Regions from separate parts of the Comamonas sp. 23 genome, predicted to be linked through region 1. Evidence: predicted binding sites of a transcription regulator. Region 1 holds the regulator's gene; the other holds the start of a gene.
What was found. Region 1 encodes sigma-54, which starts transcription at its own class of promoters, with help from an activator protein. Its sites were predicted from a motif close to TGGCANGNAANCTGCTTT; they were not measured.

Region 1 (3,402 bases):
GGCGCCCAATGATGACCGCTGCATGATCGAGGTCGATGGCACGCCCTACAGCTGGCGCGAGGGCGAAGGCGTGATCTTTGACGAGACCTTCATGCACTGGGCCGAGAACCGCTCCGAAGGCAACCGCATCGTGCTGTTCTGCGATGTCGAGCGCCCGATGACCAATGGCTTTGCGCAGTGGCTCAACCGCTGGCTGGGCACGCATGTGGTCGCTGCCGCCAGCTCGCCCAACAACGAAGGCGATCCGCGCGGCTTCATCAGCCGCATCTTCAAGATCTCGTTCTACATGGGCCAGTACCGCCGCCGCTTCAAGGCCTGGAACAAGACGGCCTACAAGCTCACCAAGTTTGGCCTGATGCTGGCCGTGCTGGCCTTGTTCATCTGGTGGCTGTGGCCAAAGTAAAGCGGCTCCGTCTCAAAGCAAAACCGCAGTGCCTAACGCAACTGCGGTTTTTTTATGGGCCCTGGCTGCTTGCGCTTACAGCGCCTTGCGCAGGCTGGCCGGCGGGATGCGCATCGCCTCGCGGTACTTGGCCACCGTGCGGCGCGCGCATTCAATGCCCTGGGCCTGCAGCAGATCGGCGATTTTTGCATCCGACAGCGGCTTTTTCGCGCTTTCCTCGTCCAGCAGCTGCTTGATCAGCGCCTTGACCGCCGTGCTCGACGCACTGCCGCCGGTCTCGGTGCCCAGGCCCGAGCCAAAGAAGTACTTGAGCTCGAACGTGCCCTGCGGCGTGGCCATGTACTTGGCCGTGGTCACGCGGCTGATGGTGGACTCGTGCAGGCCCAGCTCATCGGCAATCTCGCGCAGCACCATGGGGCGCATCGCCAGCTCGCCATGGACAAAGAAATTGCGCTGGCGCTCGACGATGGCCTGCGAGACGCGCAAGATGGTGTCAAAGCGCTGCTGGATGTTCTTGATGAACCAGCGCGCCTCCTGCAGCCGCTGCTGCAGCGCGCCATGGCCCTCGCTGCCCTTGTGGCTGCGCAAGGCATTGGCGTAGACATCCTGCACGCGCAGGCGCGGCATCACCTCGGCATTGAGCTGCACGCTGAAACCGGGCACCGGCAGGCCGCGCTCATTGCTGGGTCGCACGATGACATCGGGGATGATGGTGTTGCGGTCCACATCGGCATAGGGCCGGCCGGGGCGGGGCTCGAGCTTGGCGATCAGCGCCAGCGCGCTGCGCACCGCGGCATCACTGCATCCGGTCAGTTGCACCAGCTTGCGCACATCACGGCGCGCCAGCAGCTCCAGCGATTCCTGGCAGACCAGCAAAGCGGTCTCCAGCGCCAGCGCATCGGCCTCGGGCGTGTCCGAGCCCTCTTCATCCAACAGGCGCTGCTGGGCCTTGATCTGCAGCTGCATGCATTCGGACAGGTTGCGCGCGCCCACGCCAATCGGCTCCAGGCTTTGCAGCAAGCGCAGCGCCACGGTCAGGTGGTGCAGCAGGGCCTCGTAGCGCTCGGGGTCCGAGGCATCGCCAAAGCTTTGCGCGAGCTCGGCCAGCGTTTCTTCGAGGTAGCCGTCGTCGTTCAGTGATTCAATCAGAAAGTAGAGCGCGGCCCGGTCTTCCTGGCACAGGCGCAGCGACAAGGCCTGGCGGTGCAGCACATCCTGCAGGCTCAGGTGCTCGCTGCGCCGGTCGGACATCGGCGTCTCGTCGTCGTCATCGCCAGCGCTGGAGCGGGCGGGCAGATCGCCGCCCCACTCTTCCCAGTCCGATGCCGAATCGCCGGCAGCGGCCTCGGCATCGACGCCGGTTTCCTTGCCCGCGCCAAAATCCAGCGGCTGGTCGGAGGTTTCGGGCTCGAAATCGCTACTGTTGTTGGTGTCGGTGCTGGCAGCAGTATCGGCAACCTTGTCGGCTGCGTCTGCAGCGTCTGCAGCTTCGGCAGATTCAGCGGCTTCTTTACCGGCTTCAGCCTCGGGGGCCTCATCGCCCTCGCGCTCCAGAAACGGGTTTTCGTCGAGCATCTGCTCGACTTCCTGTGTCAGCTCCTGCGTGGACAGCTGCAGCAGGCGAATCGACTGCTGCAGCTGGGGGGTCAGGGTCAGGTTCTGCGATACGCGCAGCGACAGCGACGGCATCATGGCTGCGCCTCCACACGGGCTGGGGCAGCTGGCAACGGATCAGCCCTGCCGGCCCCGCAGCGCGGGACGGCATCTTGGCTGGCACGCCCGCCAAGGCGTGCGGTGTCACATACGGAAATGTTCACCCAGATACACCCTCCGGACCTCTGCGTTCTCCACAATCTCTTGCGGCGTCCCGGCGGCCAGCACCTTGCCATCGCTGATGATGCAGGCATGGTCACAGATACCCAGGGTTTCGCGCACATTGTGGTCGGTGATCAGCACGCCAATGCCGCGCTCCTTGAGAAAGGCGACAATGCGCTGGATCTCGATCACGGCGATGGGGTCGATGCCGGCGAAAGGCTCGTCGAGCAGGATGAAACGGGGCTGGGTGGCCAGCGCACGGGCGATCTCGACCCGGCGGCGCTCGCCGCCGGACAGCGCGACTGACGGTGATTCGCGCAGGTGCTCGACCCGCAGCTCCTGCAGCAGCGCGGTGAGCTGGCGCTCGACCTCGGCGCGCGAGAGCGGCTTGCCATGCTCATCTTTTTGCAGCTCCAGCACGGCGCGCACATTGTCCTGCACGCTGAGCTTGCGAAAGATCGAGGCTTCCTGCGGCAGGTAGGACAGGCCCAGCTGCGAGCGCTGGTGGATCGGCATATTGGCCACCGACTGCCCATCGATGCGGATATCCCCGCCATCGCTGCGTACCAGGCCCACGATCATGTAGAACGAGGTGGTCTTGCCCGCGCCATTGGGGCCTAGCAACCCCACCACTTCGCCCTTGCGCACCGACAGCGACACGTCCTTGACCACCTTGCGGCTGCCATAGGATTTCTCCAGGTGCAAGACCTCCAGCTGGCTGCGGTGGTCGCTGTTGGCGACCCGGGCGTTGACGGAAATGGTCGACGAGTTTTCTGCCACGGTCACTTGGCTCCGTCGTTCAGTTGGGTGCTGGGGCGCAATGGCGTCTTGTCATCGGCAGCGGGCTTGGCCGGGGCGCTGGCCTTGTCGTCTGCCTTGCCATCGGCCTTGGGCGTCAGGATCACACGGACGCGGTCCTTCTTGGGCGCACCGGGCTTGGGATCGGCCGCCGCCTGGGCGCCCTTTTGGCCGGAGACCGTGAAGGTATCGCTCAGATTGTTGTAGACGATCAGCGGGCCACTGACCTGGTCGGTCAACGTGGTCTCGCGGTAACGGCGCAACTCGCCGCGGCGCTCAAAGTGCACGGTGTCATCGCGGCCGTTATAGGTGATGACCTCGCCTTCGCCTTCGACGAACTCGTCAGGCGCGCCTGGGGCCGAGTCACGCTTTTGGCGGAAGAATGC
Region 2 (3,402 bases), 1.7 Mb from region 1:
GCGGTGAGCTGTCCAACCTGCAGACCCTGATGTTTTCTGCCGGGCTGTGCATCGCCGGCTCGGCCATTCTGATCGTCTGGATCAACGCCATCACGATGTGGCTGACCTTTGCGACCTTTGTCGGTTATGCCGTCATCTACACGGTGATCCTCAAGCCGCTGACACCGCAGAACATCGTGATCGGTGGCGCATCGGGCGCGATGCCCCCCGTGCTGGGCTGGGCCGCGATGACCGGCGATGTCTCGCCCCAGGCGCTGCTGCTGTTTTTGATCATCTTCCTGTGGACGCCGCCGCACTTCTGGGCACTGGCGCTGTACCGGGTCGAGGACTACCGCAAGTCCGGCCTGCCGATGCTGCCGGTCACGCATGGGAACTATTACACCCGCGTGCAGGTCTTGCTCTACACCGTGGTCTTGTTTGCCGCCGGCCTGCTGCCCTTCATCATCCAGATGAGCTCCTGGATCTACCTGGTGGCCGCAGTCGTGCTGGGTGCCGGGTTCTTTGGCTATGCCTTTGCGCTGTGGCGCAATTACTCCGACGCGCTGGCGCGCAAGACTTTCCGTTTTTCGCTGGTCTACCTCAGCCTGCTGTTTGTGGCGCTGCTGGTGGACCACTATGTGAGCTGGTAAATCTGCAATGAACAAGCGCAATGCCCTTCGCTGGCTGGCGGGCTCGGCCATGCTGGCCTCGGCCGCCGGTGTCCTCACCGCCTGCAAATCCAAGGCCGATTTCAACGCCATCGACCTGACGGGCAGCAAGGAGTATGGACAGGATTTCTCCATGCCCGACCAGCATGGCCAGCGCCGCAGCATGGCCGACTTCAAGGGCAAGGTCGTACTGGTGTTCTTTGGCTTTACCCAGTGCCCCGATGTCTGCCCGACCACTTTGGGCGACCTGGCCGCCGTCAAGCAAAAGCTCGGCGCCAAGGGCGACAAGCTGCAGGTGATCTTCGCCTCGGTCGATCCATCGCGCGACACACCCGAAATCTTGCAGGCCTACCTCGCCAACTTTGACCCCAGCTTTCTGGCGCTGCGCGGCAGCGACGAGGAAACGGCCAAGATGGCCAAGGACTTCAAGGTCTACTACAAGCGGGTCGAGGGCCAGACCCCGGGCAGCTACACGATGGACCATACCGCTGGCGACTATATCTTTGACCCGCAAGGGCGTCTGCGCTTGTACAGCCGCTATGGCACCCCCGTTGAAACGCTGGCCAAAGATATCGAGCAGCTGATCGACGGCGCTTAAGCGCTTACACGCTTAACAGCGCTGGGCAAGCGCTGCACTCACATCGACCAGATACGCGGCCGCTGCGCCGGCAGGCCCCAGAGGCTGCTGCGCCAGTGGCCCCAGACCGTCTTCCACAGCTGCATCGCCGGCTCCACCACGGGCGCCAGGCCACGCAGCACCAGCATATGCTCGTTCGGCGCGGTCACCCCGGCCATCAACCCCGCTGGGCCTGCGTCCAGCAGCTGCTGGGTGCTCTCCAGCAGCGCTTCGCGTTGCGCGCGGTTGATGGGCGAGCCGCTGGCGTAGATCAAACTCCCCAGGCAGCGCTGGCCCGCCAGGCCCAGCTGTGCGTTGAGCAGCAGCCCATCATCGGCCCGGATACGGCCGCGTTCCAGAAAATGCCCCGGCCATGCGATGTGCTGCGAAAACACGCCCTGGGTAAAGGGCTGACCCGCCAGCGGCAGGCCCAGCGCGGTGATGTCCCAGGTCAGCAGCTCTGCATCCGGTGCCAGTTCCATCTGCAGCTCATTGGCCGCATCGCAGGCGTTGTAGGCAATGGCTTCCAGCGGCAACCATTCCAGCCGGGCGCCGGCCTGCAGTTTGAGGCGGGTGCGCTGCAAGGCCGGCTGGCCATTGCTCTTGTAAAAGCGCGTTGCGCCCGGCGTGGTGACGAGCGCATGGGCGCCTGCCGCCACCTCGACCGAGATATCCAGCATATCGCCACCCACCAGGCCGCCGGGCGGGTGCACCAGCACGTTGTGGCAAATGCCCGGGCCTTCGGGGTAGAGGCTTTTGAGAATGCGCAGCGGGCCATCGTGGCTGAACTGCACCGACGTCTTGCCGGCTTGCTGGCCGTAGCGCAGGTCTAGTTGGGCATGCCAGCTCATGGCTGCGGCGGGCGGTGGGTGCCTGGCGGGCAGCAGGGCGCAAGGGCCGGGATCGGGAGCGGGAGCAGGGGGACGAAAGACATGCGTGGGCTTTTGCAAGCCACGTGCCAGGAACTGCACTGCTCTGGGGTGTGGTCTGTGCCGAATTGGTGCATGCGCGGCTGCTGTGCATGCATGTGGTGCAAGGCGGGCGGGTGGCGGCACGGAAAGCGTGCATGCCCAGCCGTTGTAGCCCCTTGGCATGTGCCTTGCTTTGCACTAGGTATGGAACTGACACCTCGCGAAAAAGACAAGCTGCTGATCTTTACCGCCGCCTTGCTGGCCGAGCGGCGCCTGGCCCGGGGGCTCAAGCTGAACTACCCCGAGGCGGTGGCGCTGATCAGCGCCTTTGTGATGGAGGGCGCGCGCGATGGCAAGACCGTTGCCCAACTGATGAGCGCCGGCCGCACGGTGCTCACGCGCGCCGACGTGATGGAGGGCATTCCCGAGATGATTGCCGATATCCAGATCGAGGCGACCTTTCCCGATGGCACCAAGCTCGTCACCGTGCATGAGCCCATTGTCTGAACCTCCCATTTTTCTCGCGCACTCGACCACTATGAACTTCAAGAAATTCTCTGCCGCGCTGGCCACCGCCGCTGCGGCTTTGCCGCTGTCAGCCATGGCCCATGTGGGCGCCGATGGTGGCGGCCACCATGGCTTTTTGAGCAGCTTTGGCCATGCCTTTGCCCATCCGTTTACTGGCGCCGACCATATGGCCGCGATGCTGGCCGTGGGCGCCTGGAGTGCGCTGACGGTGACGCCCGCCTGGCGCGCACCGGCCGCCTTTGTGGCCCTGCTGGTGGCGGGGGCGCTGGCAGGTTTTGCCGGTCTGTGGGTGCCCGGCGTGGAGCCGATGATTGCCGCATCGGTGCTGGTGTTGGGCCTGCTGGTGGCGGTGCAAAAGCAGATGCCCTGGGTGCTGGCCGCTGCGCTGGCCGGGGTGTTTGCGTTTTTCCATGGCGCGGCCCACGGCTTTGAGCTGGCAGCAGATTCGGCGTTGGCATCGGCGGGCGCGCTGGCGGGCATGGCGCTGGGCTCGGCCTTGTTGCATGTGGGCGGCATGGTGCTGGGCAAGGCCCTCATGCAGCGCCACCGCTGGCTGGCCAAGCTGGCGGGCGGGGCCACCGCGGTCTTGGGCGCGGCCATGCTGACGCGCCTGGCCTGACGAGGAGCGGCACCATGATCCCAGGTGAACTGCTGCTGGACGAGGGCGAACACACGCTGAACCCCGGGCGCCGTACCACCA

Region 2: a site for sigma-54 is predicted at 2,207-2,224, ahead of ACPEE1_RS18620 (urease accessory protein UreD). Genes of this name have one in related genera too.

The regions. Positions count from the first base shown of each region.
Region 1 is NZ_CP187127.1:814,764-818,165, reverse strand. It holds gene ACPEE1_RS03625 (aspartyl/asparaginyl beta-hydroxylase domain-containing protein) at 1-403, shown strand, start outside; gene rpoN (RNA polymerase factor sigma-54) at 479-2,095, opposite strand; gene lptB (LPS export ABC transporter ATP-binding protein) at 2,201-2,977, opposite strand; gene lptA (lipopolysaccharide transport periplasmic protein LptA) at 3,001-3,402, opposite strand, start outside.
Region 2 is NZ_CP187127.1:4,108,038-4,111,439, reverse strand. It holds gene cyoE (heme o synthase) at 1-629, shown strand, start outside; gene ACPEE1_RS18625 (SCO family protein) at 637-1,245, shown strand; gene ACPEE1_RS18620 (urease accessory protein UreD) at 1,284-2,114, opposite strand; gene ACPEE1_RS18615 (urease subunit gamma) at 2,379-2,681, shown strand; gene ACPEE1_RS18610 (HupE/UreJ family protein) at 2,713-3,321, shown strand; gene ACPEE1_RS18605 (urease subunit beta) at 3,336-3,402, shown strand, end outside.